4 regions of the Spirillospora sp. CA-108201 genome follow, and region 3 is predicted to be linked to each of the others. Evidence: riboswitches for the same ligand, from Rfam matches in the RefSeq annotation. Region 3 holds a riboswitch; each other region holds the start of a gene.
The links. A riboswitch is a leader RNA that binds a small molecule or an ion and turns the genes downstream of it on or off. The one in region 3 is predicted to bind cyclic di-AMP.
Positions count from the first base shown of each region.

Region 1: another riboswitch for cyclic di-AMP. It lies ahead of ACQEU6_RS36635 (NlpC/P60 family protein); the one in region 3 lies ahead of ACQEU6_RS01370 (C40 family peptidase).
Region 2: another riboswitch for cyclic di-AMP. It lies ahead of ACQEU6_RS12115 (CHAP domain-containing protein); the one in region 3 lies ahead of ACQEU6_RS01370 (C40 family peptidase).
Region 4: another riboswitch for cyclic di-AMP. It lies ahead of ACQEU6_RS15270 (CHAP domain-containing protein); the one in region 3 lies ahead of ACQEU6_RS01370 (C40 family peptidase).

Region 1 covers NZ_JBNJNE010000001.1:7,627,905-7,632,107, reverse strand. Annotated here, with positions in the region: gene ACQEU6_RS36640 (MFS transporter) at 1-1,216, opposite strand, end outside; cyclic di-AMP (ydaO/yuaA leader) riboswitch at 1,532-1,670, shown strand; gene ACQEU6_RS36635 (NlpC/P60 family protein) at 1,681-2,412, shown strand; gene hpnH (adenosyl-hopene transferase HpnH) at 2,486-3,490, opposite strand; gene shc (squalene--hopene cyclase) at 3,552-4,203, opposite strand, start outside.
Region 2 covers NZ_JBNJNE010000001.1:2,484,427-2,488,629, reverse strand. Annotated here, with positions in the region: gene ACQEU6_RS12120 (PP2C family protein-serine/threonine phosphatase) at 1-1,591, shown strand, start outside; cyclic di-AMP (ydaO/yuaA leader) riboswitch at 2,062-2,216, shown strand; gene ACQEU6_RS12115 (CHAP domain-containing protein) at 2,229-3,026, shown strand; gene ACQEU6_RS12110 (bifunctional glycosyltransferase/CDP-glycerol:glycerophosphate glycerophosphotransferase) at 3,229-4,203, shown strand, end outside.
Region 3 covers NZ_JBNJNE010000001.1:287,552-291,754, reverse strand. Annotated here, with positions in the region: gene ACQEU6_RS01370 (C40 family peptidase) at 661-1,602, opposite strand; cyclic di-AMP (ydaO/yuaA leader) riboswitch at 1,606-1,751, opposite strand; gene ACQEU6_RS01365 (hypothetical protein) at 1,982-2,167, shown strand; gene ACQEU6_RS01360 (cation efflux transmembrane domain-containing protein) at 2,423-3,148, opposite strand; gene ACQEU6_RS01355 (ArsR/SmtB family transcription factor) at 3,145-3,543, opposite strand; gene ACQEU6_RS01350 (hypothetical protein) at 3,996-4,203, shown strand, end outside.
Region 4 covers NZ_JBNJNE010000001.1:3,134,037-3,138,239, forward strand. Annotated here, with positions in the region: gene ACQEU6_RS15265 (C40 family peptidase) at 1-775, shown strand, start outside; cyclic di-AMP (ydaO/yuaA leader) riboswitch at 1,272-1,470, shown strand; cyclic di-AMP (ydaO/yuaA leader) riboswitch at 1,589-1,757, shown strand; gene ACQEU6_RS15270 (CHAP domain-containing protein) at 1,767-2,603, shown strand; gene ACQEU6_RS15275 (hypothetical protein) at 2,643-3,908, shown strand; gene ACQEU6_RS15280 (M48 family metallopeptidase) at 3,905-4,203, shown strand, end outside.

The DNA of each region.
Region 1 (4,203 bases), 7.3 Mb from region 3:
CGACCCCGGCCTCGCGCGGGGAGACGCCCGCGGTCGCCAGCGAGAACGCCGGCGGGAACGCGGCGCCCATGCCGAGCCCGAGCAGGACCTCGACCGGGACGACGGCGGTGGCGTAGCCGCTGCCCGCGTCGAGCCGGGTCAGGACGGCCAGCCCGGCCGCGGCCGTGAGCAGGCCGCCGGCGATCAGCAGCCGGGCGGGCACCCGCCGGATGAGCACGGCGCCGACCAGGTAGCCGCTCGCGGAGTTCGCGACGGCCATCGGCAGGAACGCCAGCCCGGTGCGCATCGGCGAGAAGTGCGCCACCACCTGGAGGTAGTAGGTGAGCGTGAGGAAGACCCCGAAGGCGCCGACGACCGCGGTGGCCACCGCGAGGTAGGCGCCGGCCCGGTCGCGGTCGGCGAGGATCCGCAGCGGCAGCAGCGGCGCGCCGTGCCCGGCCTGGCGCGCGACGAACAGGGCGAGCGCCAGGACGCCGATCGCGAGGGGCGCGAGGGTCTGCCAGGCGTCCCAGCCGTGCGGGGCGGCCTGGCCGGCGCCGTACACGACGGCCGCCAGGCCGCCGGTGACGAGGACGGCCGAGATCCAGTCGAGGCGCGACCCGGGGAAGCCCGGCGGCGCCGGCAGGACGATCCGTCCCGCCACCGACGCGGCGGCGGCGATCGCCACGTTGACGTAGAGGCACCAGCGCCAGTCGGCGTACTGGGTCAGCGCGCCGCCGAGCAGCAGCCCGACGGCGGCGCCGCTGCTCGCCACGGCGCCGTACACGCCGAACGCCTTCGCGCGCTCCTTGGGTTCGGTGAAGGTGACGGCCAGCAGGGACAGGGCCGTGGGCGCGAGCAGCGCGGCGAACGCCCCCTGGAGGGCGCGCCCGACCACGAGGACCCCGAAGCCCGGCGCGGCCCCGGCGATCATCGAGGCGACCGCGAACCCGGCCAGCCCGGCCAGGAAGCTGCGGCGCCGCCCGACCAGGTCGGCGATCCGGCCGCCGAGCAGGAGCAGCCCGGCGAAGGACAGGGTGTAGGCGGTGATCATCCACTGCCGGTCGGCGTCGCCGAAGCCGAGCGCGTGCTGAGCCGTCGGCAGCGCGATGTTCACGATCGTGGCGTCGAGGGCGATCATCAGCTGCGCGACGGCGATGACGACCAGCGCCGCCCAGCGCCGGTTCGGGGCGCCCGCGTACGGGCCGGACGCGGTCCGCGCCGTGATGGCGGTCATGGAGCCCACCTCCCGGTAAATGAAGGATTCTCCTCCGGATAATAACTGGAGGTTTCTTCTCCGTCTAGTGACGGATCGAGTCTCGTTCGCCGACCGGACGCCCCGCACCGGCGGCTCGCACGACGGCCGACAGGGCACTGAGCTGCGGAAATCGAGATGCGTGACCTTGCCGTTTCTTTACGATTTCAGTAACTTTGCCCCTTCAAGACGTCTTCCAGGCGTTTTGTCCCACATGGTGGGGCGGGGTTCCCACCCCGCGACAAGGCCCGAGACGCGACGTCGATCGGGTCCCACATCGTCAGCGCCGCTGTCCCCCAGCGGCACCCGCCGAGTCCGCCATGGCGCGGAGCCGGGGACCCAACCCGCACTGGGGTGAATCGGCCTGCTCAGGCCGTAGGGCGACTTCCACGTCCGAACCCGTCAGCTAACCCGGTAGGCGGCACATGGAAGCAAGGAGCCCCCCTGTGAAAGGCAAGCAACCGAAAGGCGAGCACGGCAAGTGGTCGCGCGTTCTGCGACCGACCCCCTGGGCCACGGTCACGCTGACGGGTCTCGCCGTCTTCGGCGTGACGGCGGCCGTGCCGACGGCCTTGCAGCACGCGTCCACCGAGACGGTCGCCGCCGTCCAGACCGTGCCGCAGCAGCGGACCGCGCCGCAGCAGGCCGCGCCGCAGGAGCAGACCAGAGCGCAGGTCCAGGTCCAGAAGGACTACATGGCGCCGGTGAAGGCCGCGCCGTCGACGAAGAGCAAGCCCAAGAAGCAGGCCGCGGAATCCAAGTCGGACGAGCGGTCCAAGGTCATCGCGCGGGCCAGGACCTGGCATCCGCACACCGGCGAGCGGGTCCCCTACAGCCAGACCAGCACGCACAACGGCTACCGCACCGACTGCTCGGGATTCGTGTCCATGGCGCTGGGGCTGCCCAAGCCCGGGCCGAACACCGTGGGCCTCACCTCGTCGCGGTACACCGAGCGCATCAAGATGTCCGAGTTGAAGAAGGGCGACCTCGTCATGGACGCCCTCGGCAGCAACACCACCCGGCACGTCGTCATCTTCGAGAAGTGGGCCGACAAGAAGCACTCGTCGTACTGGGCCTACGAGCAGCGCGGCCGGTACGGAACCGACCACCGGACGCTCGACTACGGGCTTTCCTCGGGCGACGAGTACAAGGCGTACCGCCCGACGTCCCTCAAGTAGGCCGCCCCTGAAAGACGCCCGGCACCGGCGGATCGCCGGTGCCGGGCAGAACGGGTCGTGAGGCGGGACGGGATCAGACCGATCGGACGGCCCGCAGCGACTCCTTCAGGGAACCGAGGGTCGAGAAGACCGCCGTGGGCTCGTAGCCGCAGTGGGCCATGCAGTTGGCGCACCGGGAGTCGCGGCCTCGTCCGTAGGAGTCCCAGTCGGTCTCGTCCAGGAGTTCCTGGTAGGTCTGCGCGTAGCCGTCCGACATCAGGTAGCAGGGACGCTGCCAGCCGAAGAGGGAGTAGGACGGGATCGCCCAGGCCGTGCAGGGGAAGTCGACCTTGCCTTCCAGGAAGTCCAGGAACAGGGGCGAGTGGTTGAAGCGCCACCGCTTGCGGTTGCCGTCCCCGAACGCCTTGCGGAAGAGCTCCCGCGTCTCCTGGACGCCGAGGAAGTGCTCCTGGTCGGGCGCCTTGTCGTAGGCGTAGCCGGGCGAGATCATCATCTCGTCGACCCCGAGGTCGTCGTTGAGGTAGTTCAGGACGTCGATGACGGTCTGCGGCGTGTCCGTGTTGAAGATCGTCGTGTTGGTCGTGACGCGGAACCCCCGCCGCCGGCACTCCTCGATGGCGGCGACGGCGTCGTCGAACACGCCCTCCTTGCAGACGGACTCGTCGTGGCGTTCCCGCAGCCCGTCGATGTGCACCGCCCACGCGAAGTACGGCGACGGCGTGAACCTGTCGAGCTTCTTCGGGATGAGCAGCGCGTTCGTGCACAGGAAGACGAACTTCTTGCGCCTGACGAGCTCGTTCACCAGCTCGTCGATCTGCGGGTGCATGAGCGGCTCGCCGCCCGCGATGGAGACCATCGGCGCGCCGCACTCCTCGATGGCGGCGAGGGCCTGCTCGACCGGCATGCGCCTCTTCAGCACGTCGTGCGGGTGCTGGATCTTCCCGCAGCCGGCGCAGGCGAGGTTGCAGGCGAACAGGGGCTCCAGCTCGACGATGAGCGGGAACTTCTCCCGGCGGCGCAGCTTGTTGCGCAGGATGTAGCCGCCGATGCGAAGGCTCTGGCGGAGCGGCATGCTCATGGTGTCCGGACCTCCTTGTGCAGGGTGGACTCGGTGGTCTCCGCAGGACCGCGCGCCCGCCTCATGCCGCGCCGTCCAGGTAGCGGCCGAGGGCGCTGACGGGGAACACCAGCCGGTACAGGTGGTAGTTGATGTAGAAGTCGCCGGGGAAGCCGGTGCCGGTGAAGTGGTCCTCGTCCCAGGTGCCGTCCGGCCGCTGGTGGTCGACGAGCCACCGCACGCCGGCCTCCACGGCCGGGGTGCGCTCGCCCGCGGCGAGCAGCGCCAGCAGCGCCCAGGCCGTCTGCGACGGGGTGGACTCCCCCCGCCCGACCCACGCGGGGTCGTCGTAGGAGCGCAGGTCCTCGCCCCAGCCCCCGTCGGGGTTCTGGTGGTCCTCCAGCCAGACCACGGCGCGCCGGACGGCGGGCTTGCCGGGACCGACCCCGGCCGCGACGAGCGCGGGCACCACGCCGCCCGTCCCGTAGACGTGGTTCGCCCCCCAGCGCCCGAACCACGAGCCGTCCGCCTCCTGCGCCCGGAGCAGCCACACGACGGCGCGCCTGACCATGGCCGACTCCGCGAGGCCCTCCTTCGACAGCGCCTCGACGACATGGGCGGTGACGTCGGCGGACGGCGGGTCGATGACGGCGCCGAAGTCGCAGAAGGGCAGTTTGGTGCACAGCTCGCGGGTGTTGTCGGCGTCGAAGGCGCCGAAGCCGCCGTCGCGCGAC
Region 2 (4,203 bases), 2.2 Mb from region 3:
GTCGGACGCCGAGGACGTGCTGCGCCGGGTGACGGCCGAGGACACCGCGGGGGACGCGCAGGTCCTCGCGAGGGTGCCCGACGACCCCGCGGCGACGGCCGTGCTGGAGGGGGCGCTCGACTCGGCGGCGCATCTGGTCCCGGTGCGGGGGCCGGACGGCAACGTGGCCGACTTCCTCTTCGCGGAGCTCAACGGCGTCGCCAGGGACATGTTCGGGCGGGGCCGGGAGGAGCTGACCGGGCTGCGGCTGCTGCGGACGGATCCCGGGGCGGTGCTCAGCGGCCTGTTCGACGAGTATGTCGGGGTGCTGGAGTCCGGTGCACATTTGGAACGTTCCTCGATCCAGTACTCGACGGCCCAGCGCGGCCTGTCCCGGTCGTCGCGGATGAGCGTGCGGTGCGTCCGCGTGCCGACCGGCATCTGCGTGACCTGGCGGTACCACCTGGCCGAGGACCGCATCGCGCGGCGGCTTGAGCGGGTGGAGCGGCTCGCCCTGATCGGGTTCGGGGAGTGGGACCTCGCGACGGGCGAGGCGGACTGGACGCCGCAGATGCTGGCCAACTACGGCCTCTCTCCGGACGAGGTGCCGCCGATGCCGCACGACCTGCCGAAGGTCGTGGCCGACGACGACCTCCCGCTGGTGGAGGAGGCCGTCCAGACGATGTTCTCGCGCCGCGAACCGGTCGAGGCGGAGCACCGCGTGATCGGCCAGGACGGGACGCCGCGCCACCTGTGGGTGTTCGCCGAGCCGGTGCTCGGGGAGTCCGGACTGCCCGTCTCGATCAACATCGTCTCGCAGGACATCACCCGGCGGCGCGGGGTGGAGCGGGCGCTGGCCGAGACCCGGCGGCAGATGCTGCGCCAGCAGGCGAGGACGGCGCAGGAGCGCCGGGTGGCGGTGACGCTGCGGCGGGCCATCCTGCCGGACGAGGACGAGGTCGAGCAGCTGCCGGGCATGACCACCTCGATCCGCAGCATGGCGGCGGAGAGCACGGCCCGGATCGGCGGCGACTGGTTCGCGACCCGCGCCCTGCAGGACGGGCGGGCGATGTTCGCCATCGGGGACGCGGCCGGGCACGGGCTGCCGGCGGCGGCCGCGATGGCGCGGACCCGGAACGGCCTGCTGGGCCTCGCCTGCACGGGGGAGCGGGCGGGCCGGCTGGTCGGCTGGCTGAACGAGCTGATCGGCGCCATGGACCCGCCCGCGACGGGCACCGCCATCGTCGCCCACTACGACCCGTCCCGGCACGTCCTGGAGTGGACGTGCGCGGGCCATCCGCCGCCGATCCTGGTCCGGGACGGGCGGGCGACCCCGCTGGAAGTGGTCCGCGACCCGATGCTCGGCGCGATGCCCGGCTGGGAGTACACGACGATCACCACCGGGCTCGACTCGGGAGACATGCTCTTCCTCTACACCGACGGGCTGGTGGAGCGCAGGGACGCGGACCTGGACGAGCGGATCGTCCGCCTGACCCGCATCCTGCGGGACTCCTCCACGCGTCCCGAGCGGGTCCTGGACGAGGTGCTGGCGCGGATGGAGCACGACCGGGCGGCGGACGACACCACGCTCTTCGCCCTTTACGTGGAGTGACCGCCCAGGCCTCGCGGTGACGAACGGCACGCCTGACCAGCGAGGATCGCCGGGTGTGACCTGCGACTCACCCAGCGGCGCCAGGGGAGCGCCGGGCGCCCCGGCGAGAGGCGCCGGGCGCCACCTTTTCGATCTTCTTTACCTTTTCTCGAAGGGCCGGTAAGTACGGCGGGCAAGGGGCTGAGGGCCATCTCGGCAAAGATCGGGAAGACGCGGGGCGGCCTCGGTGTTGGGAGTCTCTTGGAAGGGCTTTGAGCAGGCAAGACTTTACTTTATGCCTGGTTTGCTTTTCTTGAGAAGGTTGGTACCTTCGATCCCGAATCACGCAACGCGTTCCATGCGTTGCCGCCGGCCGCACCATGCGCGGCCGAGGATCGCGGAGCGGAATCCGCACGCGATGCGCGCCAATCGACGCGCGCCCCCTCATCAAGATCTGTCAGTGAGAACATCCGCATACCTGCACCGCCGAGCGCGATGCGAGGCCGAGTCCGGCCGGTCGGGACGACCGGAACGGAGCCGGGGACCCACGTTTCTGGGGTGAATCGGCGCGCCCGAGAGTCGCGCCGTAGGGCTGCTTCCATGCCCGAATCCGTCAGCTAACCCGGTAGGCGCCATGGAAGACAAGGAGATTCCCTGCATGTCCGGTCTTTTCGATCGACTTTCGCTCAACCGCCTCACGCCCGAGGACAAGGCCGTCGGCGTCGCCGTAGGCGCGGTCCTGGCGGGCGCGGTCGGGCTCTCGGTGGTCAACCCCCTCGCCGGCGGCCGCGCGGTCGCCGAGACCTCCGCCCAGACGGCGGCGGTCGCCGAGCAGGGCACCGCCGCGCACCACTCCTCCCAGGCCAAGTCCTCCCAGGCCAAGTCCTCCCAGGTCAAGACCGTGAAGGCCGACAAGGTCGCGGCCGAGGCGCGGCGCGAGGGCTTCAAGGTCCCGCCGCACGCCGTCAAGCCCGCCGAAGTGATCAAGCTCGCGCAGAAGCAGGTCGGCATCCACGAGGGCAAGGGCGGCCAGACCAAGTACCACAAGTGGTACGTCTCGACTCCGCAGGCGAAGGCCACCGCCAAGCGTGACGGCGGCTTCTCGGTCAAGGAGTACAACGGCGCCCAGTGGTGCAACATGTTCGTCTCCTGGCTCGGCGCCCAGACCGGCGTCAAGAACATGGGCTGGGACGCCTACACCGTCCAGCACGCCAGCTGGTTCAAGCAGACCGGCCGCTGGGGCCACAAGGCCAAGCCGGGCGCGGTGGTGTTCTTCGACTGGCAGGACGGCTCGAAGGCCGGCATCGGCGACATCGACCACGTCGGCATCGTCGTCAAGGACAACGGCGACGGCAGCATCACCACCATCGAGGGCAACACCGACAACGCGGTGCAGAAGAAGGTCCGCGAGAAGTCGCAGGTCGTCGGCTACGGCTACCCCGAATACGCCAGCTGATCCGACACCGCCCGAGAAGGTGCGCGCTCAGCGAAGGCGCCCGGCCCCCGCCGGGCGCCTTCTGGCGTTCCGGGTGTTGTGCCCATTGCCTCCGCTGTCGGTGGGTAATGCTAAGCGTTGACAGCCTTTGATCCCTCTTGGACCTCAGTGCGGCGTTCCTGGAAAGGAAACCAGGACGTCCGGTCTGCGGAGGGGGATGCCGATGGCGGTGCGCCCGGATGTCAGCGTGGTGGTGATCGCCTACAACGACGCGCGGAGGCTTCCGCGGGCGGTGGCCTCGACGCTGGCGCAGTCGCTGGGCGGCGTCGAGACGCTGATCGTCGACGACGCGAGCACCGACGGCACCGGCGAGGCCGCCGACCGGCTCGCCGCGGCCCACCCGGGCCGGGTCCGGGCCGTCCACCTGCCGGCCAACTCCGGCGGCTGCGGCCGCCCCCGCAACATCGGGATCGAGGCGTCCACCGGCCGGTACGTGATGTTCCTCGACAGCGACGACCTGCTGGACCGGCACGCCTGCCTCAACCTGCTCGCCGCCGCCGAGGACACCGGCGCCGACCTGGTCTCGGGGCTCTGCGACCGGATCTTCCTCGACGTGCCCGAGGGCGCGAAGGGGCGGATCCGCCCCTGGTACCCCTGGCTCTACCGGAACAGCGTCGTCTACGACTCGCTGGGTGAGAACCCCGATCTCCTCTACGACACCCTCTCGACCAACAAGGCCTACCGGCGCGGCTTCCTGGAGGAGCACGGGCTGCGGTTCGTCGAGCGGCTGCACTACGAGGACCTGCTCTTCACCGCCGAGGCCTACCTGGAGGCGGGACGGACCGCGCTGATCCCGCACCGCGTGTACAACTGGCTGGTCAGGGAGCGGACGCGGGCGCCGTCGATCTCCAACCGGCGCGCGGAGCTGGCGAACTTCGCCGACCGGCTGGAGATCCACCGCCGCATCGACATGCTCTTCGCGCTGCGCGGCGCCTACGACCTGCGGCGGGCCAAGGACGTCAAGTTCGTCAACCACGACCTGGTGCTCTACCTGCGCGACCTGCGCGACCGCGAGCCCGCCCACCAGGCGCGCTTCCTCGACCTGGCCGCCGGTTACCTGGCCGAGCTGGACCCGAGGGTCTTCGAGGAGGCCAACCCGCTGCCCGCGATCGCCGCGCACCTGATCCGCGAGGGCGAC
Region 3 (4,203 bases):
AGGGTGGCCCGCTCATGGACCTCACAGGGACCGGCCTGACGCAGCGGCCGACCGGCGTGTTCCCCGAACCAGGGGTGTTGCTGTTCGCCGGTGCGATCGAGACCGCCGAACCGCACTCCCATGAAGCGATCCAGGTCCTGCTCGTCGGCTGCGGCCAGGTCTTCTTGCGGGACGCCGCCGGACGCGAACTGCCCGCCGAGGCGGCTATCATCCCGAGCGGCGCAGCGCATGCGATGCGCGTCCCCGAGCCGGCTTTCGGGGTCATCGCCTACCTTGACCCGGCGGGACGGACCGGCACCGCCGCACGGGCACGGATCGCCTCCTCCAGGGGGGACCGACTTGCCGTCAGCACATGGACCAGCACAGCTCGGCCGGTCGATCCGGCCGCCTCACCACGGCATCTTTCGCTGGCCTCCGCACACTCGATCCTGGAGCGGCCGGCCCGCCGAACGCCGCACCCGGCGCTCACCGAGACAATGCGCGCGCTGCCGGATCTGGTACTCGGGCGGCTGACCCTGCGTCGGGTCGCCGAGCATGTCGGCTATCCAGCCGAACTCCTGGAGTCGTTGTTCCTGGAGGAGGTCGGCCTCCCCTTTCCCGCCTGGCGCCGCTGGGCGCGACTACAACACGGCATCACCCTGCTCGGCTGCGGGACAGGCATCACCAAAGCCGCAGAGGCCGCCGGTTACACCGGCAGGCGTCCTGAGTCCAGGCATGGTCCGCAGAGTGGCGTCCCCGCCGCCCCAGGGGTGGACGACGGGGACCGCTCGCAGAGCCGATTTCGCTAGGCGACGCGGACTCCGCCGGCGAAGGGCGGCCGGCGATGGGGGCGATCTTGACGACGTCGCCGGTCTGCGGCGCGTGGACCATGTTGCCGTTGCCGATGTACATACCCATGTGGTGCAGGTCGCTGTGGAAGAACACCAGGTCGCCGGGCTTGAGCTGGCTGAGGTTGGGGATGGAGCCGGGCCGCCCGCCGGCGGTCTTGAAGGTGCCGAGCTGCTTCTCGACCTTCTTCAGTTTGACCTGGAGTTCCCGGCGCTTCTTCTTCGCCTCGCCGGTGAGCGCGCGCACCTGGGCGGCGCGCCGCTCGGCGGCCTTGCGGGACCGGTCGGCGCCCTGCATCACCTGGAGCATCTGCGTGATGCGGATGTCGTTCTGCTTGGCGAAGTAGTTGAGGGTGGCCGACTGGTCCAGGACGGCCTGCGGGTCGGAGGACGTGGCGAAGGAGATCGCCGGGTCCGCGGGGCCGTTCTTGTAGCTGTCGGCGGCGATCTTCGCCATGCGCTCGCGCGCCTCGTCCAGCGCCTTCTGCTGGCGCAGTGCGCTGCTCTTGGCCGTCTTCGCGGCGTGCTCGGCCTGCTTGAGGCGTTCGCGCAGGCCGTTGTACTGCTCGCTGAGCTTCTCGGCCTCGTCGGCGAGCTTCTCCTGCTGCGCGGTGAGCTGCTTGCGCGTCGGCTTGGGCTCGGCGTGCGCGGGCGCGGGCGCGAGAAGCCCGGCGGACAGCGCGAGGGCGGCCGTCCATGCCGTGACACCGCCGGGCCGGCCGGTGCGGATCCTGCGGCGGGCCGTCGTTCGGGGGCCGGCAGCTCGTCGCTGCATGCGGTGTCCTCTCCTGTACCGCCTACCGGGTCAGCTGACGGGTTCGGGCCGGAGTCGCCCTACCGTCCCGTCGGGACGGATTCACCCCTGAAGATCGGGTCCCCGGTTCCCCGGACGGAGCCGTCCGCGGGATTCGGCGCGGTCGCCGGCCGTCCCCGGCGGAGACGTCGCCGCTGAACGCCTTGGGGCGAGGCGAGGCGTCCGACACCTGGCAGGAACCGTCCGACCTCTGCGGCGTAGGCGGCGTAAGCATCGCCGTGAGTGCGCAGCAGGTAAGGCTCCTCGACCGCGCGGACCTGCATCTGGACCGCCACCACGGTCACGACGAGGCCGAACAGCGAAGATCGCGTTGGGGACCATCGCGGCCAGCCCGGCGGCGGTGACGATCATCGTGGTGAAGATGGGGTTGCGGGCCAGGCTGAACGCGCCGCCGGTGACCAGTTCGGTGCGCTCGGCCTCCTCGACGCCGATCCGCCAGGAGTTTCCCATCGAGGTCTGCGCGGCCAGCGTGCCCGCCACTCCCCCGAGGGCCAGCGCGGTCCCGGCCACCTGCACGGCGGTGTGATCAAGGGCGGTGACCGCGGCGAGCCCGGCCAGCGCCGCGATCGGGCCCGCGGCACCGATCAGCAGCGCGCCGGTGAACAGCACCCTGGCCCACCATTGCACCGTCCCCTTGCCCAGGCCGCCGCCGCGGAAGCCGGTGTCGCCGGTGCGGCGCCACTGCAGGAGGGTCCGCAGCCCGAACGCCAGCACGGCCCAGACCAGATAGACGACCAGCGCGGTGACCGCCACGATGTCCTCCGAACTCGTCGAGGATGGGTCAGGAGCAGCAGGCGCAGCCGGGCCCGCATGTCGCGCAGGCGTCCTGCGCGGCTTCGGGACTGTCATCGGCGGCCGTGGTACTACCGGTCGGCAGAACGCAGCAGGCGTCGCCGCGCCACGCGTCCCGGCCCTCCTTGAACGCGACGGCGGCGATGACGAGCGCGGCGATCGGGTCGGCCCAGGACCAGCCGAACAGGGTGTTGACCGCCAGCCCCGCCAGCAGCACGCCCGACAGATAGGTGCACAGCAGGGTCTGCTTGGAGTCGGCGACCGCACTGGCCGATCCCAGCTCCCGGCCGGCCCGGCGCTGCGCGGCCGACAGGAACGGCATCACTGCCAGCGACAGCGCGGCCAGGACCAGCCCGGGCGTCGAGTGCTCGGCCTCGGCACCGCCGGCCAGGGAACGGACCGAGTCGGCGGCGACGTAGGCGGCCAGCGCGAAGAACGAGACCGCGATGATCCGCAGTGCGCGCTTCTCGCGCTGCTCGATCCGCTCGGGGTCGCGGGCGGAGAACTGCCAGGCGACCGCGGCGGCGGAGGCCACCTCGATCACCGAGTCCAGACCGAACGCCACCAGCGCGCCGGAGGAGGCCAGGGTCCCGGCGGTGACGGCGACGACGGCCTCGACGACGTTGTAGGAGATCGTGGCGGCCACCAGCAGGCGCACCCGCCGCGCCAGCACCGCCCGCCGCTCCGGAGACGGCCCCAGCGACACGGTGGTCATGCCCGCTCCTTCGCCTCGGAAGGACAGGCTCCCAGCGGCCGATCGCCCGCAGTGCCATGAGTCGGGCACAACGCGACGGCGCGGTCGGTGGCCGCCAGCAGATGCTCGGCCGAGCGCAGCAGGTCCAGCAGCTCCGGCACGGCGATGAAGTAGAACGACTGGCGGCCCTCGGCGCGGTAGTCCACCAGCTTGCAGCCGCGCAGACAGGCGAGATGCTTGGACACCGTGGACTGCGCCAACCCCAGCTCACGGGTCAGATCCACCACCCGGACCTCACCCAGCGCCAGCCGCTGCACGATCGACAGCCGCACCGGATCGGCCAGCGAGTGGAACAGCGCGGCCGCGGGCGCCAACCCGTCCAGCGAAGTCATTCCACATTCAGAATCAATCGTCATACTGGAATGATAGCCAGATCATGCGATCAGTCAAGTCGGTCGTACCGTGATCAGGCTCCCGCCACGCCACCGGACGACGTCGCCGAGGGCGTGGCATGGTTCTCGCCCTGGTTACTGCGCTGCCGTTGCGGACCTTCGGCAGTGTCGGCGCGGCGCGGTGAACCGCCGAGGAGCTCTTGGCGTACCGGTATTCGACAAGCCGTAGAAGGCATGCCGTCGGACGCCGAGCCACCCGAGAGGCGACAATGAGAATCCGGCACCTTGGACTTCACTGCCTTCAGATCCGTGTGTTGGCGGCAGTGGGAATCGGCGCCGTGTTGGCCGCGGCGGGGTGCGGCACGAGCAAGTCCGCTGGGAACAATGCAGCGCCCTTGAAGGCTGACGGTCCGAGGAGTTCCGGGAGGGGTACGCAGTCCCTTGCTCCCGCGAGCATCGAAGAACTCGGAACCAGGATGGGCTGCACGCCAGAGGTGCGCGGCAAGGCGGTCGACTACCGGCAGGCGATCTGTGTGACCCTGTCGGGGAAGTACGTGCTCAACACCTTCGCCACCGACAAGGCGCAGCAAGATTGGCTCGAATACTCCTCGATGTACGGCGGAACATACCTGGTCGGAACACGGTGGGTCGTCGTCTCCAGTCCACAGCTCCTGCTGGCCGCGC
Region 4 (4,203 bases), 2.8 Mb from region 3:
CAAGGCGAGCAAGCAGGAGCAGGCCAGCTTCGAGGAGCAGCGGTCCAAGATCGCTCAGATGGCGGCCACCGCCTACAAGAACGGTGACTCGGCCGATGTCACCGGCTTTGTCGGCAGCAAGGACCCGCAGTCGATCCTCGACCAGGCGGCCGTCTTCTCGCACCTGTCGCAGGAGCGCAGCTCCCAGCTCACCCAGTTCCTCGCGACCGCCCAGCGGCTCCGCCGCGAGCAGTCCCAGGCGAAGTCCTCCTACGACGAGGTGAAGTCGAAGCAGGACGAGCTGAAGAAGCAGAAGCTGGAACTCGACAAGCAGGTGAAGAAGCAGAAGACGCTCGTGCGCCGGCTCAGCCCGCGCACGCCGTCGGGCTCTAGCCCGGGCGGCGGTACCGGCGGCACCTACAACGGGCCGGCCAGCGGTCCGGCCCGCACGGCGCTCAACTTCGCCTACGCCCAGCTCGGCAAGCCCTACTCCTACGGCGCCGAGGGCCCGAGCTCCTACGACTGCTCCGGCCTGACCATGAAGGCCTGGGCCGCCGCGGGCGTCGGCATCACCCGCACCACCAACACCCAGTACGCCTACACCAACAGCAAGCGGGTCGCCTGGAACAACCTGCAGCCCGGCGATCTGGTGTTCTTCAGCAACCTCGGCCACGTCGGCCTTTACGTGGGCGGCGGCAAGATGATCCACGCCCCGCACACCGGCGACGTCGTCAAGATCAGCGACATCGGCAGCGGCTACTACAAGGACAACTTCTACGGCGCCGGGCGCCCCTGACGCACCGCCCTGACACCCGCGCCCCGCGGGCGTGACGGGGCCTCATCGACAACGGACCAGGCTTGACCTGGTCCGTTGTTGATTTTGGGGGGGTTTGCCTTCTTTTGGGGTTTTGGTACCTTGTCACCACCCACGGCGCCCTCCAGACGCCGCGGCCCCGCGGCGCCCACCAGGCGCCCCGGCCCCACGCGGCGCATCCAGCACCCGCGTGACGGCGGCGCGATCCACGCGCCGCTCCCCCCAGGGCGGCACGCCCCACGTGCCGCCCCGCGGCGCCCGAAGGCGCCGCACGGTCTCGACGCAGACCCGGCCGACCCCGTTCCACCGTGCGCACGCCGCAGCGTGCATGGCGCTGAGTGCGCAGCAGCGGTGGCCTACGCGGGGCAGGCCCCGGACGGCCCCGGAGACGGGCCGCCGTCCGCCCACAACATCAGGCGCCGCTCGTTCGCACGCGGGAGACAGGTCCCGTGCCGGGCCCCATCTCGCCCCCAGGATCGCAGCGGCAGCGCCGAATCCGCCTCAGCGCGGAACCGGGGACCCATATCCGCCGGAGTCCGGAGAACGTCTCCGGACGGGCATTCCGGCACCCGGGGTGAATCGGCGCGTCTCTCCCGGCAGTCCGGCGAGAGCCGCCGTAGGGCCACTTCCACGCCCGAACCCGTCAGCTAACCCGGTAGGCGTCTGGAAGACAAGGAGAGAATCCCGCAGCGTTACCTGGGGCGTGGCCGCCACGCGGTCACGCCCCCACCCTCTCACTCCGCGGGCGCCTGCGCCCGCCGAGATTCCCCATCCGAACCGGCGTGCCCGCCCCCGGGCACGTCACCGCCGAATCCGCGGACCGCCGTGCGCTTGCGCGACCGTCGCGGAACCGGGGACCCACTGTGTCCTTTCGGGGTGAATCGGCCTGCCTTCGCGCGGCCGTAGGGCGGCTTCCACGCCCGAACCCGTCAGCTAACCCGGTAGGCGGCATGGAAGTCGAGGAGATCCCCCCGTGCCACGCGCGCACTGCAAGAAGTCCTCCGGCAGGCATCGCAAGCCGAACCCCTTCTCCCTCACGTGGCGGACGACCGGCGGCGTGGTCGTCGGCGCCGCCGTGCTCGGCACCGCCGCGGCCACCGCGCAGGCGTCGGTCCTGCCGTTCGGCTCCGCCCCGGTGAGGTCCGCCGCCGCGGCCGACCTCGCCCCCGGTCTGGCGGCGTACGGCGACCCGTCCAGGCGCACGTCCGGGCGCCCGTCCGAGGACGAGCCCGGGACCACCGGTTCGCCGGCCCCGGCGAGCGGGCGGGACCGGCCCGGGCGGCCGCGGGCGAAGGCCTCCGGGAAGCCGGCCGCGAAGTCGCGGCCCACCGCCGCGCAGGCCATCGACCTCGCCCGCTCGCAGGTGGGCATCGAGGAGAACGGCGGCGGCGAGACCAAGTTCCAGGAGTGGTACATGGCCACGTCCCGCGCGCGGGAGACGCTCGCGCGCGACGGCGGCTCCCTCGACGGCTACGGCGACGCGAACTGGTGCGACATGTTCGTCTCCTGGGTCGGCGAGCAGATCGGCTTCAGCGACCAGGTCGGCAGCGACGCCTGGACGATCGCCCACGCCCGCTGGTTCCAGGAGCACGGCCGCTGGGGCACCGAGCCGAGGCCGGGCGCGATCGTCTTCTTCGCGTGGGACGGCGGCGAGTCCCTCGACGACATCCAGCACGTCGGCATGGTGATCAAGAAGGTCGACGACGGGACGATCGAGACCGTCGAGGGCAACACCGACAACGCCGTCCGCGTGAAGGAACGTTCCACAGACGTCGTGGTCGGCTACGGCTACCCGGACTACCGGTCGTGACGGCGCCTCCCGCCCCGCGCCCTGCATAGGATCGCGGCCATGGAGGAAGGCCCCGGGCAGGACGCCCCCGTGACGCGGCGCAGGGCCCTCGCCCTCGGCGCGGGCGGGGCCGCCGTCCTCCTCGCCGGAGGCGCCGGCCTGGCCGGCTCGCGCTCCGGCGGCGGGGCGGCGGACGCCGGCGCCCCCGCCTCCCGGGCCGCCGGGACGTTCAGCCCGGACGCGGCCGCCGCCGTTCTCGCCAACCGCGCCCGCGCCGTCCGCGACGGCGACCGCACGGCGTTCCTCGCCACGGTGGGCCACGCCCCCGCCGCCTTCCAGGACTCCCAGTCCCGCGTGTACGGGAACCTCCGGAAGCTCCCCCTGGAAGGCTGGCGGGAGCGCATCGCCGGCACCGAGGCCGTGGACGGCGCGACCGCCGTCGTCCGCGTCGAGGTGCGCTACAGGCTGCGCGGATTCGACCGGGGCCACGTCGCCCGCACCCGCTACCTCACGCTGGCCCCGAGGGGCGGGGCGTGGACGATCGTCGGCGACGGGACGTCCCGCGGCCTCGCCGACGACACCGACATCTGGGACTGCGGCCCCCTCGCGGTGGTGAGGGGCCGCGCCGGGCTCGTCGTCGGCGACGGCGCCGGGCTCGACGGCATCGCCGAGCGGCTGGACGCGGCCGTCCCGGTCGTCACGTCCGTGGTAGGCAAGGCGTGGGCGCAGCGGGTCGTCGCGCTCGTCCCCGCCGACGCGACCGTGGCCTCCGCGCTCGCCGGCCCCGCGCAGAGCCTCGGCCAGATCGCCGCGCTCGCCACCGTCGCCCCGTCCGCCGGGGGCGGCCGCGGCGAGGACCGCGTCATCGTCTCCCCCGGCACCTTCGGCCGCCTCAACGAGCTGGGCCGCGACGTCGTCCTCACCCACGAGCTGACCCACGTCGCCACGGGCGGCGCCCGCGACCGGCGCACCCCGCTGTGGCTGATCGAGGGCTTCGCCGACTACGTCGGCTACCGGCGCGTCAAGATCAGCGCCCGGTCGGCGGCGGGCGAGCTGCGCAGCGAGGTCTCCGCCGGCCGCGCGCCGTCCGCGCTGCCCGCCGCGGCCGCGTTCGCCGGCGGCTCCCCCCGCCTCTCCCAGGCCTACCAGGAGGCCTGGCTCGCCTGCCGGATGGTCGCCGACCGGTACGGTGAGGCGGCGCTGGTGCGGCTCTACCGGGCCGCCGGGCGCGCCCCGGAGGCCGCGGCGCTGCGCGACGTGCTCGGCCTCACGCGGGAGCGCTTCACCGCACTGTGGCGCGACTACGTGAAGGAGGAGCTCGCATGAGCGAGGCGGAGACCGACGAGGGCCGCTCCGGGGGCGCCGCCGCCGGGACGCCCGGCGCCGCCCCCGCGCGGCGGCCCCGGATCGCCGCCGCCGTCACCGCCGCCGTGCTCTTCGCCGGGGTCGCTGCCGTCCTCGCGAGGACCACGCCGTGGAACCCGCTGCCCGGGCACGTCCCCGGCGGGCGGGTGACGCCCGATCCCGCGCTGGACTTCACCCCCGCGGAGATCGCGCGCTCCAAGGCGTTCGACTCGGCCGTCAACCCGCCCGCCTACACCGGGCTCCTGGTCGGCCTCGC